DNA from 2 places in the Burkholderia pyrrocinia genome. Region 2 is predicted to be linked to the other one. Evidence: riboswitches for the same ligand, from Rfam matches in the RefSeq annotation. Region 2 holds a riboswitch; the other holds the start of a gene.
What was found. A riboswitch is a leader RNA that binds a small molecule or an ion and turns the genes downstream of it on or off. The one in region 2 is predicted to bind cobalamin.
Positions count from the first base shown of each region.

Region 1: it holds a riboswitch for cobalamin, as region 2 does, so the genes downstream of both, JYG32_RS00150 (TonB-dependent receptor domain-containing protein) here and JYG32_RS05525 (HoxN/HupN/NixA family nickel/cobalt transporter) in region 2, are expected to answer to the same signal.

Region 1 covers NZ_CP070977.1:18,482-28,639, forward strand. Annotated here, with positions in the region: gene JYG32_RS00105 (c-type cytochrome) at 1-234, opposite strand, end outside; gene ilvD (dihydroxy-acid dehydratase) at 362-2,035, opposite strand; gene JYG32_RS00115 (LysR substrate-binding domain-containing protein) at 2,171-3,085, shown strand; gene lgt (prolipoprotein diacylglyceryl transferase) at 3,175-4,071, shown strand; gene JYG32_RS00125 (SIMPL domain-containing protein) at 4,184-4,924, opposite strand; gene JYG32_RS00130 (EVE domain-containing protein) at 5,103-5,564, opposite strand; RNA gene ssrS (6S RNA) at 5,636-5,817, opposite strand; gene JYG32_RS00140 (cell division protein ZapA) at 5,899-6,213, opposite strand; gene JYG32_RS00145 (ATPase) at 6,210-6,560, opposite strand; cobalamin riboswitch at 6,715-6,968, shown strand; gene JYG32_RS00150 (TonB-dependent receptor domain-containing protein) at 7,033-8,925, shown strand; gene JYG32_RS00155 (FecCD family ABC transporter permease) at 8,944-9,963, shown strand; gene JYG32_RS00160 (ABC transporter ATP-binding protein) at 9,960-10,158, shown strand, end outside.
Region 2 covers NZ_CP070977.1:1,157,848-1,168,005, reverse strand. Annotated here, with positions in the region: gene JYG32_RS05530 (TonB-dependent receptor) at 47-2,197, opposite strand; cobalamin riboswitch at 2,382-2,647, shown strand; gene JYG32_RS05525 (HoxN/HupN/NixA family nickel/cobalt transporter) at 2,836-3,894, shown strand; gene cobW (cobalamin biosynthesis protein CobW) at 3,920-4,999, shown strand; gene cobN (cobaltochelatase subunit CobN) at 5,006-8,815, shown strand; gene JYG32_RS05510 (ATP-binding protein) at 8,812-9,888, shown strand; gene JYG32_RS05505 (vWA domain-containing protein) at 9,957-10,158, shown strand, end outside.

The sequences.
Region 1 (10,158 bases), 1.1 Mb from region 2:
GACGCTGCCTTTCACGATCGATTGGGCAAGGTAATCGACGGCGTCGCCGCGCGCCGCATATTTGCCGGCGATGTCGCGGAACGACGGGCCCATCAGCGGCTTCCCGACAGCGTGGCAGGCCATGCAGTTCTTGCGCTGCGCCAGCGCGAGGCCGTCGGCCTGTTCGGCGCGCGCCGCCGCTGCGCTGCCGGTCAGCAGCGTCACGAGCAGGGCGCGCAATATCGTCTGTTTCATGCGGTTCTCCGCCAGCGGGGACGGCCGGCTTCATGGTCCGCGCATTATAGAAGCAAAGGGAGAGCGCGTTTTGCGCGTTCCCCCGGCGGCCATTCCTATTGGGGTCGCATGTTGCGGCGAACTCGCGTCAACCCGTGACGGCGCCCTTGTTCGCCGGCCGGGCGAGGGCCGCGAATTTCGCGAGCACGCCGCGCGTGTAGCGCGGTGCCGGCTGTTTCCACGCGGCGCGCCGGCGCGCGAGCTCGGCATCGTCGACGTTCAGCTCCAGCAGCAGCCGGTGCGCGTCGATCGTGATCGAGTCGCCTTCCTGCACGAGCGCGATCGTGCCGCCGACGAACGCCTCGGGCGCGACGTGGCCGACCACCATGCCCCACGTGCCGCCCGAGAAGCGGCCGTCCGTGATGAAGCCGACCGATTCGCCGAGCCCCTTGCCGATGATCGCGGACGTCGGCGCGAGCATTTCCGGCATGCCGGGGCCGCCCTGGGGGCCGAGGTAGCGCAGCACGAGGATGTCGCCTGCGCGGATCCGGTCGCCGAGGATCGCATCCATCGCGCTCTGCTCGTCGTCGAACACGCGGGCGGGGCCCGTGATCACCGGGTTCTTCAGGCCGGTGATCTTCGCGACCGCGCCGTCTTCCGCGAGATTGCCCTTCAGGATCGCCAGGTGGCCTTCCTTGTACAGCGCGCGGTCGATCGGGAAGATCACGTCCTGGTCCGCGCGCGGCACGCTCGGCACGTCCTTCAGTTCGTCGGCGATCGTGCGGCCGGTGATCGTCATGCAGTCGCCGTGCAGCAGCCCCGCATCGAGCAGGATCTTCAGCACCTGCGGAATCCCGCCGGCCTGATGCAGGTCGGTCGCGACATACCGGCCCGACGGCTTCAGGTCGCAGATCACGGGCACGCGCTTGCGGATGCGCTCGAAGTCGTCGATCGTCCAGTCGACCTCGGCCGCGTGCGCGATCGCGAGATAGTGCAGCACCGCATTGGTCGAGCCGCCCGTCGCCATGATCACCGACACCGCATTCTCGATCGACGCCTTCGTGATGATGTCGCGCGGCTTCAGGTCGCGCTTCACGGCCTCGACGAGCACGCGTGCCGATTCGGCGGCCGAATCGACCTTCTCCTGGTCGGGGTTCGCCATCGTCGACGAGTACAGCAGCGACATCCCGAGCGCCTCGAACGACGAACTCATCGTGTTCGCGGTGTACATGCCGCCGCACGAACCCGACGTCGGGCACGCGTTCTGCTCGACGCCTTCGAAATCCTCCTGCGACATCCGGCCCGCGGTGAATTCGCCGACGGCCTCGAACGACGACACGATCGTCAGGTCGCGGCCCTTCCAGTGGCCGGGACGGATCGTGCCGCCGTACACGTAGATGCCCGGCACGTTCAGGCGCGCGAGCGCGATCATGCCGCCCGGCATGTTCTTGTCGCAGCCGCCGACGACGACCACGCCGTCCATCCACTGCCCCTGCACGCAGGTCTCGATGCAGTCGGCGATCACCTCGCGCGACACGAGCGAGTACTTCATGCCCTCGGTGCCCATCGACATGCCGTCCGAAATCGTCGGCGTGCCGAAGATCTGCGGGTTCGCATCGGACGCCTTCACGGCCGCGACGGCCGCGTCCGACAGGCGCTGCAGGCCGGAATTGCACGGCGTGATCGTCGAATGGCCGTTCGCGATGCCGACCATCGGCTTGTCGAAATCGTCCTTCTGGTAGCCGAGTGCGTAATACATCGAGCGGTTCGGCGAACGGGCCACGCCTTGCGTGATGTGCTTCGAGCGACGGTTGTACGACATGGGGGACTCCATCGTTGTCTGGGCGACGCCCGTGAGCGGCGTGCCGGTTCGGATGAAACAAGAATGGAGTTTCCGGATTGGGATGTCCAATATATTATTTGTCGCTTATTAAGTCGTTTTCCGAATGAGTAACGCATGGCCGATCCGACGCCCGACCTGCGCCAGTGGCGCTATTTCGTGACCGTCGCCGACGAGCGCCATTTCGGCCGCGCGGCCGAGCGCCTGTCGATGACGCAGCCGCCGCTGTCGCAGGCGATCCGGGGGCTCGAGGAGGCGCTCGGCGTCGCGCTGTTCGTGCGTACCAAGCGCTCGGTGGCGCTGACGGCGGTGGGTGCGGCGCTGTTGCCCGACGTGCGCCGGCTGCTGGCGTCGGCCGATGCGCTGCCGCCGCTCGCGCGGCGGCTCGCGCGCGGCGAGGCCGGCTCGCTGTCGCTCGCGTTCGTGTCGACCGCCGATTACGGGCTGCTGCCTTCGCTGCTGCGCGCGTTCGGCGCGCGCTATCCGCAGGTGCGCCTGCAGCTCGCGGAGGCGACGAGCGACGTGCAGATCGACGAACTCGTCGCCGGCCGCATCGACGCAGGGCTCGTCATTCCGCCGGTGCCGCCGCGTCACGCGGCCGGACTGTCGTACCTGCCGGTCGTGCGCGAGCCGCTGGTGGTCGCGATGCCGGCCACAGCGTGCGACGCGCCCGAAGACGAACCCGTGCATCTCGCCGATATCGCCGCATTGCCGCTCGTGATCTTTCCGCGTCGTTTGGCACCCGGCTTTTATGACATCATTACGGGCTGCTACGGCGCGGCGGGGGAAACTCCGCGCATCGGCCAGGAGGCGATCCAGATGCAGACGATCGTCAGCCTCGTGTCGGCCGGCATGGGCGTCGCACTGGTGCCGCAATCGCTGCGTAACCTGCGGCGCACCGGCGTGGTCTACCGGCCGCTCGCCGGTCATGCGCCGGTCGTCGAGACAGGCCTCGTGTGGCGCACGGGCGACGTGAGTCCCGTGCTCGCCGGCTTCATCGACGTCGTACGTGCGCAGGGCCTCGCCGCGTGACGTGAACGATGGTGCACCGGTGCCGTCCAACGCGCGGTGCTGCGCGTTCGCGACGGCCGTACCGCATTCGAAAACTTCTTCGCTAACCCATGATCATTCACCCGAATTTCGACCCCGTTGCGATCCATCTCGGGCCGCTGGCCGTGCGCTGGTACGGCCTCATGTATCTCGTCGGCTTCATCGCGGCGATCGTCGTCGGCCGGGTCCGCCTGAAGCTGCCGCACGTCGCCGCGCAAGGCTGGACCGCGAAGGACATCGACGACATGATGTTCTACGGCGTGCTCGGCACCGTGCTCGGCGGCCGGCTCGGCTATGTGCTGTTCTACAAGGCCGATTTCTACTTCTCGCATCCGCTCGACGTGTTCAAGGTGTGGGAAGGCGGCATGTCGTTTCACGGCGGCTTCCTCGGCGTGACGCTCGCGATGATGCTGTTCGCGTGGCAGCGCAAGCGCCACTGGCTGCAGGTCACCGATTTCGTCGCGCCGATGGTGCCGACGGGGCTCGCGGCCGGGCGGCTCGGCAACTTCATCAACGGCGAGCTGTGGGGCCGCGTGACCGATCCGACGGCGCCGTGGGCGATGCTGTTCCCGGGCGCGATGCGCGACGATGCGGCATGGCTGCCGAAACATCCGGCGCTCGTCGAGAAGTGGCATCTCGCCGATGTGTTCATGCAATACCAGATGCTGCCGCGCCATCCTTCGCAGCTCTATGAAATCGCGCTCGAAGGCATCGCACTGTTCTTCGCGCTGTTCTTCTTCTCGCGCAAATCGCGGCCGATGGGCGCCGTGTCCGCGCTGTTCCTGATCGGCTACGGCCTCGCGCGCTTCACGGTCGAGTTCGCACGCGAGCCCGACGACTTCCTCGGCCTGCTTGCGCTCGGCCTGTCGATGGGACAGTGGTTGTCGCTGCCGATGATCCTCGGGGGTATCGCGCTGATGGTCTGGGCGTATCGCCGTCGCGCGGCGAATGCGAATGCGGCTGCGTGATGCGATACCGATGCGCGCGCAATCGGCGCGTGCATCGACAACACGCATGCAAAATGAAAAACGCCGGCCTTCGGGCCGGCGTTTTTCATTTCCGACAGCCGCGCGTTGCGCGTTACTTCATCTGCACCGAGCCGTTGACGGTGACCGACACGGTGGCCTTGCCGCCTTCGACCGCGATCGGTGCGCTCATCTTCGCGCTGTCCATCGGCGCCGCGGCCATCGCCATCATGCGCGGGTACGGCTGCACGTTGCGACCGCTGCCGACATTCACGTCGCGGATCGTGTAGCTGCTGTAGCCGAACGCCTTCGCGGCTTCGTCCGCGCGGGCGCGGAACGACTTGATCGCTTCGGTCGTGAGCTTCTGCTCGGCCGTGCGCTGCGCTTCAGGCGACAGCGAGAACTCGACGTTCGCGACCTGCATCAGGTTCGACAACTGGCCTGCAAGCTTCGACGCCGCGGCGAAATCGCGCGATTCGAGCGCGACCTCGGTACGGCCACGCCATGCGGAGATCTTCCCGTCGCGATCGGTACTCGGATACACGGAGAATGCGCCCGTGTGCGCGGTGACGCCCGATACGCCCTTCGCCTGCGACAGCGCGGCATCGGCGCGCTGGTTCAGCGCGGACGTCAGGCTGCCCGGATCCTTGGCCTGCTGTTCGTAGAACAGCGTGATGTGGATGATGTCCTGCGGCACGTCGGCGCTGGCCTGCGACGAAAGCGACAGCACGCCTGCCGGTTCCGGAAAGTGCGGGTTCGCGGTTTGCGCGTGCGCGGCGGGCGACGCGAGCGTCAGCGCGACGGGAACGGCGGCGGCGAGGGCGAGCGACAGCGCGAGAGCGGATTTCTTGGTCATTGTTGGACTCCTTGTGCGAGGGCGCGCACGCGGATCATGCGTGCACGACGCGGGCGTACCGCGCAACGAAAAAAAGAGCCGGCCCGATCGGCCGACAGCGGTTGCTTAGGCTGCGCGAGAGACCCGCGAGTTCCGCGGCGGCCGCGCGTGCTGACCAGATTTGACCTTTGGCGCGCGCCTACTTCATCAGCTTTTCGGTGATGAACCGCCATTCGGCACGCGTGACGGGCGTGATCGACAGCCGGTTGCCGCGTGCGAGCACGCGCATGTCGGCGAGCTCGTCGTGTTCGCGCAGTGCGGCGAGCGGCACGAGCGGCGACTTTTTCACGTAGCGCACGTCGACGAGCAGCCAGCGCGGCGCTTCCTGCGTCGACTTCGGGTCGTAATAGGGGCTTTTCGGATCGAACTGCGTGGGATCGGGGTAGGGCGTCGACGACACTTCGGCGAGGCCTGCGATGCCCGGCTCGGGGCAGCTCGAGTGATAGAACAGCACGCCGTCGCCGATCTTCATCGTGTCGCGCATGAAATTGCGCGCCTGATAGTTGCGCACGCCGGTCCACGGCAGCGAGCGCTGCGGTGCGTTGGCGAGATCGTCGATGCTTGCTTCGTCCGGTTCGGACTTCATCAGCCAGTATTGCATGGATCGTGATCGACGCAGAAAGAGGCTGCTACAAAAGAAAACGGCACCGGGACGTGCCCGATGCCGTTGGATAGGCCCCCGCCTTGGCCGCTAGGCCGGCATCCTGAACCTGAGGTTCAGAATTGGTCGCAGTTAGCAGCACTTCGGGTACATCAGACAGAGTGACGCGCGCGCCCGTGCTACAAATTTCCGCAACCGTGCACATGGCATTGGTTCAAGGAATATATGACCTTGGCGAACCAGGCAGGGAAGCTGACTGAACTGTGATTCGATGCGCCAATTTGACCACCGTTGATCGCAGAGATCAAGGGGAATCGACGCATCGATTAAAACGTTACTGCGTCTCGTGCTGTGCGAGCACCGCGCCGAGCTGTTCGTTCATCTGGTGCATTGTACGACGGATTTCCTCCGCCGGAAATGCTTCACCGTGCCGCACGCTCGTTTGCAGCCGCAGCAATTCCGATGCGAGCGACAGTGCCGCCATCACCGCGATGCGATCGATGCCGCGTACCGAGCTGTTCGAGCGGATTTTCGACATTTCGGCGTCGACGCGCGCGACTGCCTCGAGCAGCGCCGCTTCGGTCTCGGCCGAACAGGCGAGCCGATAGGCCTGACCGAGAATCGAGACTTCGATCTGCTTGGTGCTCATGCATGTTCTCCGTGGCTGGCCGCGTCATCGCTGTCCGTACGCGCCTGCGCATCCAGCAGGTCGAGCTGGTTGTCGGCTTGCTCCGCGCTTTTCGAGCGCGGCAGCTTTTCGAGAATCGCGTTCAGTTTCACCTGAGCGTCGTCGATTTTTGCCGACAGCGTATCGCGCTCGGCCGCGAGCGCATTGCGTTCTTCGCGCAGTTGCGCGAGTTCCGCGCGGACCGTGTCCGCTTCCGCGCGCAATTGCGCGACCTGCTCTTCGAGCGCGAGCCGTTCCGCGTGATAGCGCTTGTTCAGCGAAATCAGACGGCCAATATTTTGAGATAAGGTTTCGAGTTCGTTGAGCATTTGCTGCGTCCTCTAAAGACCCAGCATTTTAGCGCGGAATAACGCGCAATCCGACATCTGTAACGTTTCCAGTCGTAACACCCTCGCTTCTTGCTGCGAATGGGCGCGTCCCGTGCGTGTCCGGACGCTTCCTTGACGCTTGCGCGACCGGCTCCTAAACTGGCGCCGCCTCGGTGCTCGCGCGTGGAACGCGCGGTTAAACGGGAAGCAGGGCGCGGGCTCCGCCAGGAGACCGCCAACCTGCGCTGCCCCCGCAACGGTAAGCGGCCGCGTCCAGTGACGCAGGCCGGCTCGGGCGCGTTCCGCGTGCAGGTTTCGCACGCGGGCGCGGGCCACTGCGCGTCATCGCGCGGGAAGGCGAGCCGGTACGCCGCCAGCCCGGATACCGGCCGAGACGGGGAGCCCGCACGGGCTTCGTGACGCGTGGCCTGCGGGGAGGCGGGCCGCGCAGTGCTTCACGGGATTTATCTTCATGCTGACCCCAATCGTCCGCACGGCGCTCGGCGCGCTTTGCGGATTGCCGCTTGCCGCCGCCGCGCAGACCGCGGCGAATGCCGATTCCGCGGCGTCCGCCGTGCCCGCGGCCCAACCTGCGGCTGCGACGATGCTCGAACCGGTCGTCGTCACCGCGCAGCGCGCGCCGCAGGCGCTGGCCGACACGATTCCGCAAACCACCGTATTCGACGCGCAGGATATCGCCGCGCATGCGGGCGCCGACCTGCCGACGCTGCTCGCGCTCGCGCCCGGCGCGCAGATCGTGCGCAACGGCGGCCCCGGCGCGAGCGCGACGATGTTCCTGCGCGGTGCGGAGTCGACGCAGTCGCTCGTGCTGATCGACGGCGTGCGGGTCGATTCCGCGAGTCTCGGTGCCGCGCAACTGAGCCAGTTGCCGCTCGACCAGATCGAGCGCGTCGAGATCGTCAACGGCAACGTGTCGTCGCTGTACGGCTCGGGCGCGATCGGCGGCGTCGTGCAGGTGTTCACGAAGGACGGTGGCAATCATCCGCCACGCTTCAACTTCGCGGTCGGCGTCGGCAGCTACGGTACGCAGACGCAGCAGGCTGGCGTATCGGGTCGGCTCGACAGCGACGGGAAGACGACGTTGAGCGTGTCGATCGCGCGCGACAAGGACGACGGTTTTTCCGCGCTCGACCCGGCGAGGAAGCCGAACGCGAACCCGAATGCGAACGGTTACCTGAACGAGAGCATCACCGCGGCGCTGCGCCACCGCTTCAACGACCGCTGGGATGCGGGCATCAGCTACTTCCAGTCGAACGGCAACAACAGCTACGACAACGCGTGGGGCGTGCCGACCGACCTGAACAACCTCTATTCGCGCGTGCAGCAGGTGCGTGCGTTCGCGAACGGCAAGCTGACCGACTGGTGGACCGCTCACCTGAGCGTTTCGACCGGCAACGACCGCAGCCAGTCGGCGCTGAACGGCGTCTACACGGATCACTTCAATACCGACAACCGCCAGTACACGTGGCAAAACGATTTCCGTATCGCGCCTGAACACCTGATACAGGCTGGCTACGAGCGGCTCGACCAGCAGTTCATGTCGAACGCGTATTCCGCGCCGCAGCGTCACGTGAATTCCGGCTGGATCGGCTATTCGGGGCGCTTTGGCCGCCAGCAGTTCCAGGCGAACCTGCGCCGCGACCAGTACTCGGACTTCGGCGGCGCCAATTCCTACTATCTCGGCTACGGCCTCGAACTGACCGATCGCTGGAAGGTGACCGCGAGCTATTCGGACGCGTTCCGTGCACCGAGCTTCAACGACCTCTATTATCCGATGGCCGGCAACCCGTCGATCCAGCCGGAGCGCAGCCATTCGATCGAAGCCGCGCTGCAGTACGCGTCCGATGCGGTGGGCGTGATGCGGCTCACCGCGTTCCAGACGCGCTACGCGAACCTGATCAACTATCGACCCGACGGGAGCGGCTTCTACTATATTGCGCAGAACGTCGGCAGCGCGAAGGTGCAGGGGCTCGAAGGGTCCTGGCAGGGGCATGTCGGCGCGACCGACGTACGGGTTGCCGCCACGTTGCAGAACCCGGTCAACGAAACGCAGAATCAGGATCTCGACCGGCGTGCACGGCGTTTCGCGTCGATGGCCGTGAACCGCGCGTTCGGCGCGTGGCGCGTCGGCGGCGAATGGCTCGTGAGCGGCGCGCGCAACGATTCGGGCGGCGGGCGGCTCGGCGGCTACGGGATCGTCAACCTGTCCGCGCGCTACGACATCACGAAGTCGTGGTACGTCAGCGCGCGCATCGACAACCTGCTCGACAAGGACTACGAGCTTGCCTATGCGTACAACACACCGAAGCGCGGCGCCTATGTCACGCTCGGCTGGCAGCAGTAAGCGGATGCGCCGCGCGTCATGCGCGGGGCCGTGCGCGGTATGAGCGCCGCGCGCGCCGCCGCGATCTGGGCCGCGCTGGCCACCGCGGTCGCGTTGCTGTTCGTCGCGTCGCTGTCGATCGGCAGCGTGCCGATGTCGCCGTGGCAGGCGCTCGCGTCGCTCGTGCCGCATGGCGGCGACGCGTTGTTCGCCGACATCGTCCGCACGCTGCGGCTGCCGCGCGCGCTCGCGGGCTTCGCGTGCGGTGCGCTGCTCGCGCTTGCGGGCGCGCTGCTGCAGGTGCTGCTGCGCAACCCGCTCGCGGAACCGTACGTGCTCGGCGTGTCCGGCGGCGCGGCCGGATTCGCGCTCGTCGCGATGATCGCGGGCGGTGCGTGGTGGCTCGTCGACGCGTCGGCGTTTGCCGGCTCGCTCGTATCGGTCGCGCTCGTGCTCGGTCTTGCACGCCGCGAGCTGTGGCGCGGCGATTCGCGCGACGCGTCGCCGCGGCTGCTGCTCACGGGTGTCGTGATCGCGGCAGGGTGGGGCGCGCTCGTCACGCTGCTGCTGTCGCTCGCGCCCGATGCGCGGTTGCGCGGGATCATCTTCTGGCTGACGGGCGACCTGAACGGCGTGACCGCGCCGTGGTTCGCGTGGGGCGCGCTGCTGCTGGCCGCATGCGTCGCGCTGCCGGCCGCGCCGCAATTGAATGTACTGCTGCGCGGCGACGCGACCGCGCTCGCGCTCGGCGTGCCTGTCGCGCGCCTGCGGGTGCGAATCTATCTCGTCGCGTCGCTGGCCGCGGCGGCTGCGGTGACGACGGCCGGCACGATCGGCTTCGTCGGCCTCGTCGTGCCGCACGCGCTGCGGCTCGCGTTCGGCAACGACCAGCGCATGCTGCTGCCGGCCGCGATGCTCGCGGGCGGGGGCGGCGTGATGGCGGCCGACCTGCTCGCGCGCACCGCGATCGCGCCCGCGCAACTGCCGGTCGGCGTGATGACCGCGTTGATCGGCGTGCCGGTGTTCCTGTGGATGTTGCTGAGGAGGCCGATGCGATGACAAGCCCTGCGCGGCACGCCGCCGCTTCCGGCCACGACATGGCCTGCGCGACCGCTGACCTGACGCTGAAGGGCGGCGCGCGCACGCTGCTCGACGGCTTTACGCGGGCCTTCCGTCCCGGCGAAATCTGGTGCGTCGCCGGGCCGAACGGCGCGGGCAAGACGACGCTGCTCGCGACGCTCGCGGGGTTGCAGC
Region 2 (10,158 bases):
GCTGACTCGCACGCGTTGACCGGCATGCGGCGGCGACCCTGCGTCGTCAGAACTTGTAGGCGGCGGTCAGCGTGAACGTTCGTGGTGCGCCCGGCATGATCTGCGCGACGCTCGTCGCATTCGCGTAGTCGTTGCGACCCGTGAGATTGACGACCGCCAGCGTCAGATCGAGGTCGCGCATGCGGTAGCCAAGCTTGCCGTCCCAGCGTACATGGGCGGGCAGCGTGAGCAGGTTGTCGCGATCGGCGTAGCGCGCGCCTTCGTAGATCACGCCGGCTTCCGCGAAGAAGCCGGAGAGCGGCGCATAGCCGACGAACAGGCTGCCGTTGGACGACGACACGCCGGCCGATCGCTTGCCGACGGATTTCGCTTCGGCCTCGACGATCCGCGCGTTCTGCCAGCCGATCCCGCCGCGCGCGAACCAGTCGCCGGCCAGCCTGCCGGCAATGCCGAGTTCGACGCCGCGATTGCGCTCGAGGCCGGTCAGCTCGAAATAGCCGGGCCTGACCGGATCGGCGGTCTTGCGGTTGTACAGATCGATCTGGAATGCCGAGAGCGTGGTGCTGAGTTTGCCGTCCAGCCAGTCGCTCTTGATGCCCACTTCGACCTGCCGGCTGTATTGCGGGCCGAGATCGTTCGCATTGCCGCGCGCGCCCGGCGTGATGCCGATCAGGTCGCCGCCGACCGGCGCGAAATTCTTGCTCCAGGATGCGTAGACGCTGTGCGCGTCGAGCGGCGACCATACGATGCCGAGCCGCGGGCTCCACGCGGTCGACGCGCGTCGCGCCTGCAATCCGTTCAACTGGCTCGTCGAATCGGCGACGAAGCGATCCCAGCGCAGGCCGGTCAGCAGTTTCCATGCGCGCCCGATGTCGATCCGGTCCTGCGCGTAGAGCGCGTAGTCGGTCGCGAGATGGCGGTTCATCATGTACGGGACCGGCGCGGACCCGCGACGGTCGACGTTGTCGGGGGCGGTGATCGAGACCGGCGACGCGGTGGCGCTCCACAACCGCGGCGCTCGCCGCTGCCAGCCGTATTCGACACCGAGCAGCAGGTGATGGGCGACCGGCCCGGTCGTCACGCTGCCGCTCAGTTCAAGATCGGTCTGCACGTTCAGGTGCCGAAGGTCCTGCAGATAGCGGGCCCGCTGCACGCGCGCGTAGTCGCGCGGTTTCGTCACGTAACCCTGCGTGACGTAGGTGTTGTCGAACGTGCTGTGCAGGTCGAGCACGCTCAGCAGGTGGCGCACCTGCCAGTCGCCGCCCAGCTGCCGCGTGAACACCGACCGCCAGTTCATGCTCGCGTCGCGGATCGTGTCGCGGTCGGCCACGCCGAAAAAGGTGCGGCGCGACGCCGGCGGCAGCGTGAACGCGACCGGTTTGCCGGCCGGATCGACCGCGGCGACCGCCGCGGGCATCCCGCGATCGGGTACGCGCTCGTAAGCGTCGTATTCGAACTGCATCAGCCAGCTGCTGCGCTCGCCCTGCCATTTGAGCGACGGCGCCACATACTGGCGCGTGCCGTCGACCGCGTCGCGGAAGCTGCGTTGATACTCGCGCCCGGCGTTCACGCGCATGCTCCAGCGCGGCGAAAGTGCGCGATTGAGGTCGGCCGACACGCCGAGCCGGCCGTAGCTGCCCGTCGTCGCGGACACACTGCCGAAATTCTCGGGCTGCGGCTGCTTGGTGATGCGATTGATCACGCCGCCGCCGCTGCCGCGGCCATACAGCGCCGCAGCCGGCCCCTTCAGCACCTCGACGCGTTCGATGTTGCCGAGACCGCGCACGTACTGCGCGTCGTCGCGCATGCCGTCGAGCAGCAGGTCGCCCGCGCTGGAGAAGCCGCGCAGCCGGAACGCGTCGAACCGCGTGTCCGACGTGTTCGATATGCCGGGCACGCCCGCGAGCGCGTCGGCGAGCGTGCGGCCGCCGTAGGACAGCGTCTCGTCGACCGACACGGTGTCGATGGTCTGCGGCACGTCGCGCGGGTCGCTCGCGGCGCGCGTCGCGGTGCTCACCTGCTCGGGACGCGGATCGTGCGGATGGCGGCGCGCGCGCACCTCCAGCACCGGCAGCTCGGCTTCGGCGCCGACTTCGGCTTCGGCGGCCCCGGACACGCAGGGACAAGTCGACAGCATTGCGCACAGCGCGATGGGCAGCGCGTCGCGCCGCCGCCCGTAATTGAGACGTTTCGGCATTTGAATATCAGGATTACTGAATGAACGGGTTTTTCTGCTTCGGCTTGCGATCAGGAAAAGTTTATCCCGTGCAAGCGAAAACGACAATCGTTCTCGTCTGAAGTTGACGGCAGGATGCACACACGCACCGAACCCGTCCGACGCGCCCGTCGGCGGCCGCCTTGACGCTCCCGCCCCCGGCGCCTACACTCGCACGCGTTTTGGTGCTCGCGCGCGCCCTCCGGCGCGCGCAGTTAAACGGGAAACAGGGAGCCTGCCTGCATCGCAGTCGAGCCAACCTGTGCTGCCCCCGCAACGGTAAGCGAACGCATCGTGCCCGCCGCGATGCAGCGCCGCTTCGCCGCATGCCGCGCGCGCATGCGGACGACCGCCACTGGATGCCCTGTGCACCCGGGAAGGCGAAGCGGCGTGTTCGCCAGCCCGGATACCGGCCTAAACATTGGGGTTCAGCGCCGCGGGGAGGCGGCGCATCGTCCACGGCCGCAGCGTGCCCGACACCCGAGCGTTTCCCGATTCCCGTCGTCCGGCCGCCTGCGCGAGCGCGCATGATCCGGCCCGATGGCAGGCCGGACCGCGCGGGGCCGGGCAGCGACGGCCGTGTTGGCATTCTTCATGTCGACCGTTCGCAAAGGAGCGTCATGCTCGATTCGCTGTTTCGCCTGTTCAACGACAGTTCCTCCGGGCTGCGCGGCAAGATCGTCGCGATCTATGCGCTGCTGATCGCCTTCAACGCAGGCGCGTGGATCTGGGCGTTCGCCGCCTTCCACGACCAGCCCGTGCTGCTCGGCACCGCGCTGCTCGCGTACGTGTTCGGGCTGCGCCATGCGGTCGACGCCGACCACATCGCGGCCATCGACAACGTCACGCGCAAGCTGATGCAGGAGGGCCGCAGCCCGCTCGGCGCGGGCCTGTTCTTCTCGCTCGGCCACTCGACGGTGGTGATGGTGATGTCGGTCGTGGTCACGCTCACGGCCGCGTCGCTCGCGCGCTTCGAGAGCATGAAAGCGTGGGGGGGCGTGATCAGCACGAGCGTGTCGGCGTTCTTCCTGCTGGTGCTCGCGATCGCGAACCTGCTGATCCTGATTTCCGTCTACCGGACGTTTCGCGCCGCGCGGCGCGGCGAGCCGATCGTCGACGCCGATCTCGACCTGCTGCTGAACCAGCGCGGCGTGCTCGCGCGCCTGTTCCGCCCGCTGTTCCGGCTCGTGTCGCGTAGCTGGCACCTGTATCCGGTCGGGTTCCTGTTCGGCTTCGGCTTCGATACGGCGACCGAGATCGCGCTGTTCGGCATCTCGGCGGCGCAGGTGCAGGGCGGTCTGTCGTTCTGGTCCGTGATGGCGCTGCCGGTGCTGTTCACCGCCGGCATGACGCTGGTCGACACGACCGACGGCATCCTGATGATGGGCGCGTATCGCTGGGCGTACGTGCGGCCGATCCGCAAGATCTACTACAACATGACGATCACCTTCGTGTCGGTGCTGGTCGCCGCGCTGATCGGCGGCATCGAGGTGCTCGCGCTGCTCGCGGACAAGCTGTCGCTGCAGGGCCCGGTGTGGGACTTCGCGTCGATGGTGGCGTCGCATTTCGGCATGCTCGGCTACGTCGTGATCGGCCTGTTCCTCGCATGCTGGCTCGTGTCGGCCCTGATCTACCGGTTAAAGCGCTACGACGAGATCGACGTGACGATCTCGGCCTGACTCCCCTTACGACACTGGATATTCCATGACCCTACGCAAGCTGCCCGTCACGATCGTCACGGGCTTTCTCGGCAGCGGCAAGACGACGCTGATGCGCCACATCCTGCAGCACGCCGAAGGCCGCCGCATCGCGGTGATCGTCAACGAATTCGGCGAGCTCGGCATCGACGGCGAAATCCTCAAGGGCTGCGGCATCGGCTGCGACGACGCGCAGGACGAAGCGTCGGGCCAGCTTTACGAGCTCGCGAACGGCTGCCTGTGCTGCACGGTGCAGGAAGAGTTCTACCCGGTGATGGAGGCGCTCGTCGAGCGCCGCGCGGACATCGACCACGTGCTGATCGAGACTTCCGGGCTCGCGCTGCCGAAGCCGCTCGTGCAGGCGTTCAACTGGCCGACGATCCGCAACAGCTTCACGGTCGACGCGGTCGTGACCGTCGTCGACGGGCCGGCGGCCGCGAGCGGCCAGTTCGCGGAAAACCCGCAGGCCGTCGACGCGCAACGCCGCGCCGATCCGAACCTCGATCATGAATCGCCGCTGCACGAACTGTTCGCCGACCAACTGTCGTCCGCCGATCTCGTGATCGTGAACAAGGCCGATCTCGTCGGCGACGCGCAGTTCGCGCAGATCGAAACCGCGATCCGCGACGAGATCCCGCCGCAGGTGAAGATCGTGCGCGCGACGCGCGGCGAGCTCGACCTCGCGATGCTGCTCGGGCTCGAATCGGCGTCGGAGGAAACGATCCACCTGCGTCACGACCATCACGGCTCGGCCGACGACGGCGATCACGATCATCATCACGACGATTTCGACTCGGTGGTCGTGTCGGGCGACGCGCTCACGCGCGAAGCGACGATCGCCGCGCTGCAGCGTGTCGTCGAGACGCACACGATCTACCGCGCGAAAGGCTTCGCCGCGCTGCCCGGCGCGCCGATGCGGCTCGTGATCCAGGGCGTCGGCCGCCGCTTCGACAGCTATTTCGACCGCCGCTGGCAGGACGGCGAAACGCGCGCGAGCCGCTTCGTGCTGATCGGCGAGGATCTCGACGCGGCCGCGCTGCAGCGCGCGTTCGACGCCGCGTGCGCGGCCGAACCGCAACAGGCGTAACGCGCGATGCATCTGCTGCGCACCACGCCGGGCGGCTTCGTCGACGATACGCAGGGCGTCGTCCGGATCGACCAGCAGCCGGCCGACATCGTGATCCTGAGTTCGGCCGACACGACGCTGTCGCTGCTCGCGAGCGTCGTGCCGCAACTGCCGGCCGGCTTCCCGAGCGTGCGGCTCGCGAACGTCACGTTCCTGCGGCAGCCGGCGTCCGTCGATTTCTATGTCGACGACGTGCTGCGCCACGCGAAGACGGTCGTGATCGATCATCTCGGCGGCGAAGCGTACTGGCCGTACGGGATCGAGCAGGCCGAGTCGCTCGCGTCGAAGCGCGCTCAGCAGCTCGCGATGTTCTCGGGCGACCTGCAGGAAGACCCGAACCTCGTCGCGAAAAGCACGGTCGCGCCCGACCTGTGCCGGCTGTGGTGGCGTTACCTGCGCGAAGGCGGCGTGCACAACGCCGACGCGCTGCTGCGCAGCATCGCATTCCATACGCTCGGCTTCGGCGACGAACCCGAGCTGCCGCGTCCGCTGCCGGCCGCCGCGCTGTATCACCCGGCGCGCGACCGCGCGAGCGTCGACGACTGGCGGCCGCGCTGCACGCCCGGCGCGCCGGTCGTCGCGATCCTGTTCTATCGTGCGCACTGGCAGGCCGCGAACACGGCCGTGTTCGATGCGCTGGCCGACGCACTCGTTCGGGAGGGGCTGAATCCGCTGCCGATCGCGGTGACGTCGCTGAAGGACGCGGTGAGTCGCGAGGTCATCACGCAACTCTGCGATACGCACGGCGTCGCGCTCGTGCTGAACACGACCGCGTTCGCGGCCGGCGCGATCGATGCGGCCGAGCCGGAGGTGCTCGCCGGCGACGCGCCGGTGCTGCAGGTGATCCTGTCCGGCGGCAATCGCGACGCATGGGTCACCGATAACCAGGGCCTGCACGCACGCGACATCGCGATGCATATCGCGCTGCCCGAGGTCGACGGGCGCATCGTCACGCGCGCGGTGAGCTTCAAGGGGCTCGCGTATCGCTGTCCGCACACCGAGGTCGACGTCGTGCGCTATCAGCCGGACGCCGAGCGGATCGCGTTCGTCGCGGCGCTCGCGCGCGGCTGGTGCCGGCTGCGCACGCTCGACAACGCGAGCAAGCGCATCGCGCTGATTCTCGCGAACTATCCGCAAAGCGAAGGGCGGATCGGCAACGGCGTCGGGCTCGACACGCCGGCGTCCGCGCTGCGCGTGCTCGCGGCGCTGCGCGACGCGGGCTACGCGCTGGCCGACCTGCCGCCCGATGGCGACGCGCTGATCGCACGGCTCACCGAAGGCGTGACCAACGACGTGGCCGTGCATGCGCTGCGCCCGGCGTTCCAGAGTTTCGCGCTGGCCGACTACGCCGCGCATTTCGCGCGGCTGCCGGCGGCCGTGCGCGACGCGCTGAACGAGCGCTGGGGCCCGCCCGAGGCCGACCCGACGCTGCGCCACGGGCGTTTCACGATCGCGGGCTGGCGCGCGGGCAACGTGTTCGTCGGCATCCAGCCGTCGCGCTCGCGCGGCGAGAACGACTACGCGAGCTACCACGACGCGGATCTCGTGCCGCCGCATGCGTACCTCGCGTTCTATTTCTGGCTGCGCGATGCGTATCGCATCGACGCGGTCATCCACCTCGGCAAGCACGGCAACCTCGAATGGCTGCCGGGCAAGAGCGTCGCGCTGTCCGACGCGTGCTGGCCCGACCTGACGCTCGGGCCGCTGCCGCACCTGTATCCGTTCATCGTCAACGATCCGGGCGAGGGCAGCCAGGCGAAGCGCCGCGCGCAGGCGGTGATCGTCGATCACCTGATGCCGCCGCTCACGCGCGCGGAAAACTACGGGCCGCTGCAGGATCTCGAGCGGCAGGTCGACGAATACTACGAAGCGCTGATGGTCGACGCGCGGCGCGCGAAGCTGCTGCGCAAGACGATCCTCGCGACGATCGCCGAACATCGGCTGCACGACGAACTGAGCGTATCGCCGCCGCGCGACGCGGGCGACGAGGATGCGCTGCTGACGCGAGTCGACGCGTGGCTGTGCGAATTGAAGGAAGCGCAGATTCGCGACGGGCTGCACGTGTTCGGCGTGTCGCCGGCCGATCGCCAGCGACGCGACACGCTGCTTGCGCTCGCGCGCTTTCCGGTCGGCGACGGCAAGGGCGCGCGCGCGGGGCTGATCGGCGCGCTCGCGCGCGACCTGATGCTCGGCGACGATTTCGATCCGCTGTCGGCCGACTGGGCCGCGCCGTGGGCCGGCCCGCGCCCGGCGATCCTGCAGGCGCTCGATGGATCGCCGTGGCGTCATGCGGGCGATACGCGCGAGCGGCTCGAACGGCTCGCGCAGCAATGGCTGGACGGGCTGTGCGCGGCCACCGGGGGCAACCCCGGCACCGACGCGACGCCGCCCGGCGAATGGCCGCATACGCTCGCGGTGATCGAACGCGTTCGCGCGACGCTGATGCCTGCGCTCGACGCATGCGGCGGCGAGGAAATGCGCCAGTTGCTGCGCGGGCTCGACGGCCGCTTCGTGCCGCCGGGGCCGAGCGGTTCGCCGTCGCGCGGCCGTCCCGACGTGCTGCCGACCGGCCGAAATTTCTACTCGGTCGACACGCGCGCAGTGCCGACGCAGGCAGCGTGGTCGCTCGGCCTGAAATCCGCGCAACAGCTGATCGAGCGTCATCTGCAGGATCACGGCGACTATCCGCGCGCGATCGGCCTGTCGGTGTGGGGTACGGCGACGATGCGCACGGGCGGCGACGACATCGCGCAGGCGTTCGCGCTGCTCGGCGTGCGGCCGAAATGGGCGCACGGCAGCCATCGCGTGACCGACTTCGAGATCCTGCCGATCGAGATCTTCGACCGGCCGCGCATCGACGTGACACTGCGCGTATCGGGCTTCTTCCGCGACGCGTTTCCGAACCTGATGCACCTGTTCGACGCGGCCGTGCAGGCCGTCGCCGCGCTCGACGAGCCGGAGGAAATGAACCCGATCCGCGCACGCATCGAGCGCGAACGCGCGAAATGGATCACGCAGGGCGTGCCGCCCGACGAAGCGCGGCGCCGCGCCGGCTGGCGCGTGTTCGGCGCGCGGCCGGGCAGCTACGGCGCGGGCCTGCAGGACCTGATCGACCAGCGCCGCTGGCAGACCGACGCCGATCTCGCGGATGCGTACCGCCAGTGGGGCGGCCATGCGTACGCGCAGAACAGCGCGGGCGACGCCGCGCCCGACGTGTTCGGCGAGCGGCTGGCGACGATCGACGTCGTCGTGCAGAACCAGGACAGCCGCGAGCACGACATCCTCGATTCGAACGACTACTACCAGTTCCAGGGCGGGATGACGGCGGCCGTGCGGCACCTGTCCGGGCAGCAGCCGAGCATCTACCACGGCGACCATGCGAACCCGGTCGCGCCGAAGATGCGCACGCTGCGCGAGGAGATCGCGCGCGTGATCCGCTCGCGCGTCGTCAACCCGAAATGGCTCGACGGCGTGAAGCGCCATGGTTACAAGGGCGCGGCCGAGCTGGCCGCGACCGTCGACTACCTGTACGGCTATGACGCGACCGCGCGCGTGCTGTCCGATCACCAGTACGCGCTCGTCGCCGACGCATACCTGTTCGACGACGACACGCGCGCGTTCCTCGAACGGCACAACCCGAAGGCGCTGCACGGCATCTGCGAACGCTTCGTCGAGGCGATGCAGCGCGGCTTGTGGCAGCAGCCGGGCGACTATCGCGAACGGATCGAAGCGGTCTGGCTCGCGAGTGAACAACTCCAGGAAGGGGGACGGCGATGACCGATCCGACAACGCACCGCGCCCGCGCGGTCTTTCCGTTTGCGGCGCTCGTCGCGCAGGATGCCTTGCAGCAGGCGCTGCTGCTCGCCGCGATCGATCCGTCGCTCGGCGGCGTGCTGGTGAGCGGCCCGCGCGGCACCGCGAAATCGACCGCCGCGCGCGGCCTCGCGGAGCTGCTGCCCGAAGGGCAGTTCGTCACGTTGCCGCTGTCGGCGAGCGACGAACAGGTGACGGGCTCGCTCGATCTCGCGCATGCGCTCGCGGAGAACGGCGTGCGCTTCCGGCCGGGCCTGCTGGCTCGCGCGCATCTCGGCGTGCTGTATGTCGACGAAGTGAACCTGCTCGCCGACGGGCTCGTCGATACGCTGCTCGACGTCGCCGCGAGCGGCGTGAACATCGTCGAGCGCGATGGCGTATCGCACGCGCATGATGCGCGCTTCGTGCTGGTCGGCACGATGAATCCCGAGGAGGGCGAGCTGCGCCCGCAGTTGCTCGACCGCTTCGGGCTGATGGTCGAGCTCGAGAACTGCTTCGACGCCGCGCAGCGTGAGCGGATCGTGAAGGCCCGACTCGCATTCGATCTCGATCCGGACGCGTTCCGCGCACGGCATGCAGCCGCGCAGCGCGAACTCGGCGACCGGATTCATGCGGCGCGCGCACGGCTGCCGATGCTGGATTTCGACGATGCGGTCCATGCGCGCGTCAGCGCGCTGTGCATCGACGCGGCCGTCGACGGATTGCGCGCCGATCTCGTGATGCTGCGCGCCGCGCGCGCACTCGCCGCGCTGGAACAGGCCGATGCGGTGACGGTGTCGCATGTGGAGCGCGTGGCCGAAGCGGTGTTGCGGCACCGGCGCCATGCGGGTACGCCGCCACCTTCCGGCGCGTCGCAGCCGGGCGGCGAACGCGACGATCGCTCGCCGCCGGACGCGCGCCAGCAGCCCGACGACCGACCGGGCGCGACAAAAAACGATGCCGCGGCATCGCAGGGCGACTGGGGCTACCTGCCGCCCGAACCCGCCGGGCTGCGCGACGTGAAAAGCGTCGTGCCGCTGCCGCTAAAAAAACGCTGAGCCATCGAGCCGGCGCCGCCGCGAACACCATTCGCGGTCCTCGATGGCAGCAAGGCGCCGCCGCGCGCGTGCCGGGCACGGCGCGCGCCGGCACCGCCGTTGCGTGGCCGGCGACGCTCGCCGCGAAACGCAGCGGCCCGCTGCATCACGGCCATCTGCGCTTCCGGAAGCGGGCCGGCGCACCGCACGCGCTGCATTGCTTCGTGCTCGACTGTTCGGCGTCGATGCTATCGCACGAGCGGCTCGCGCTGGCCAAGGGGCTGATCGTCG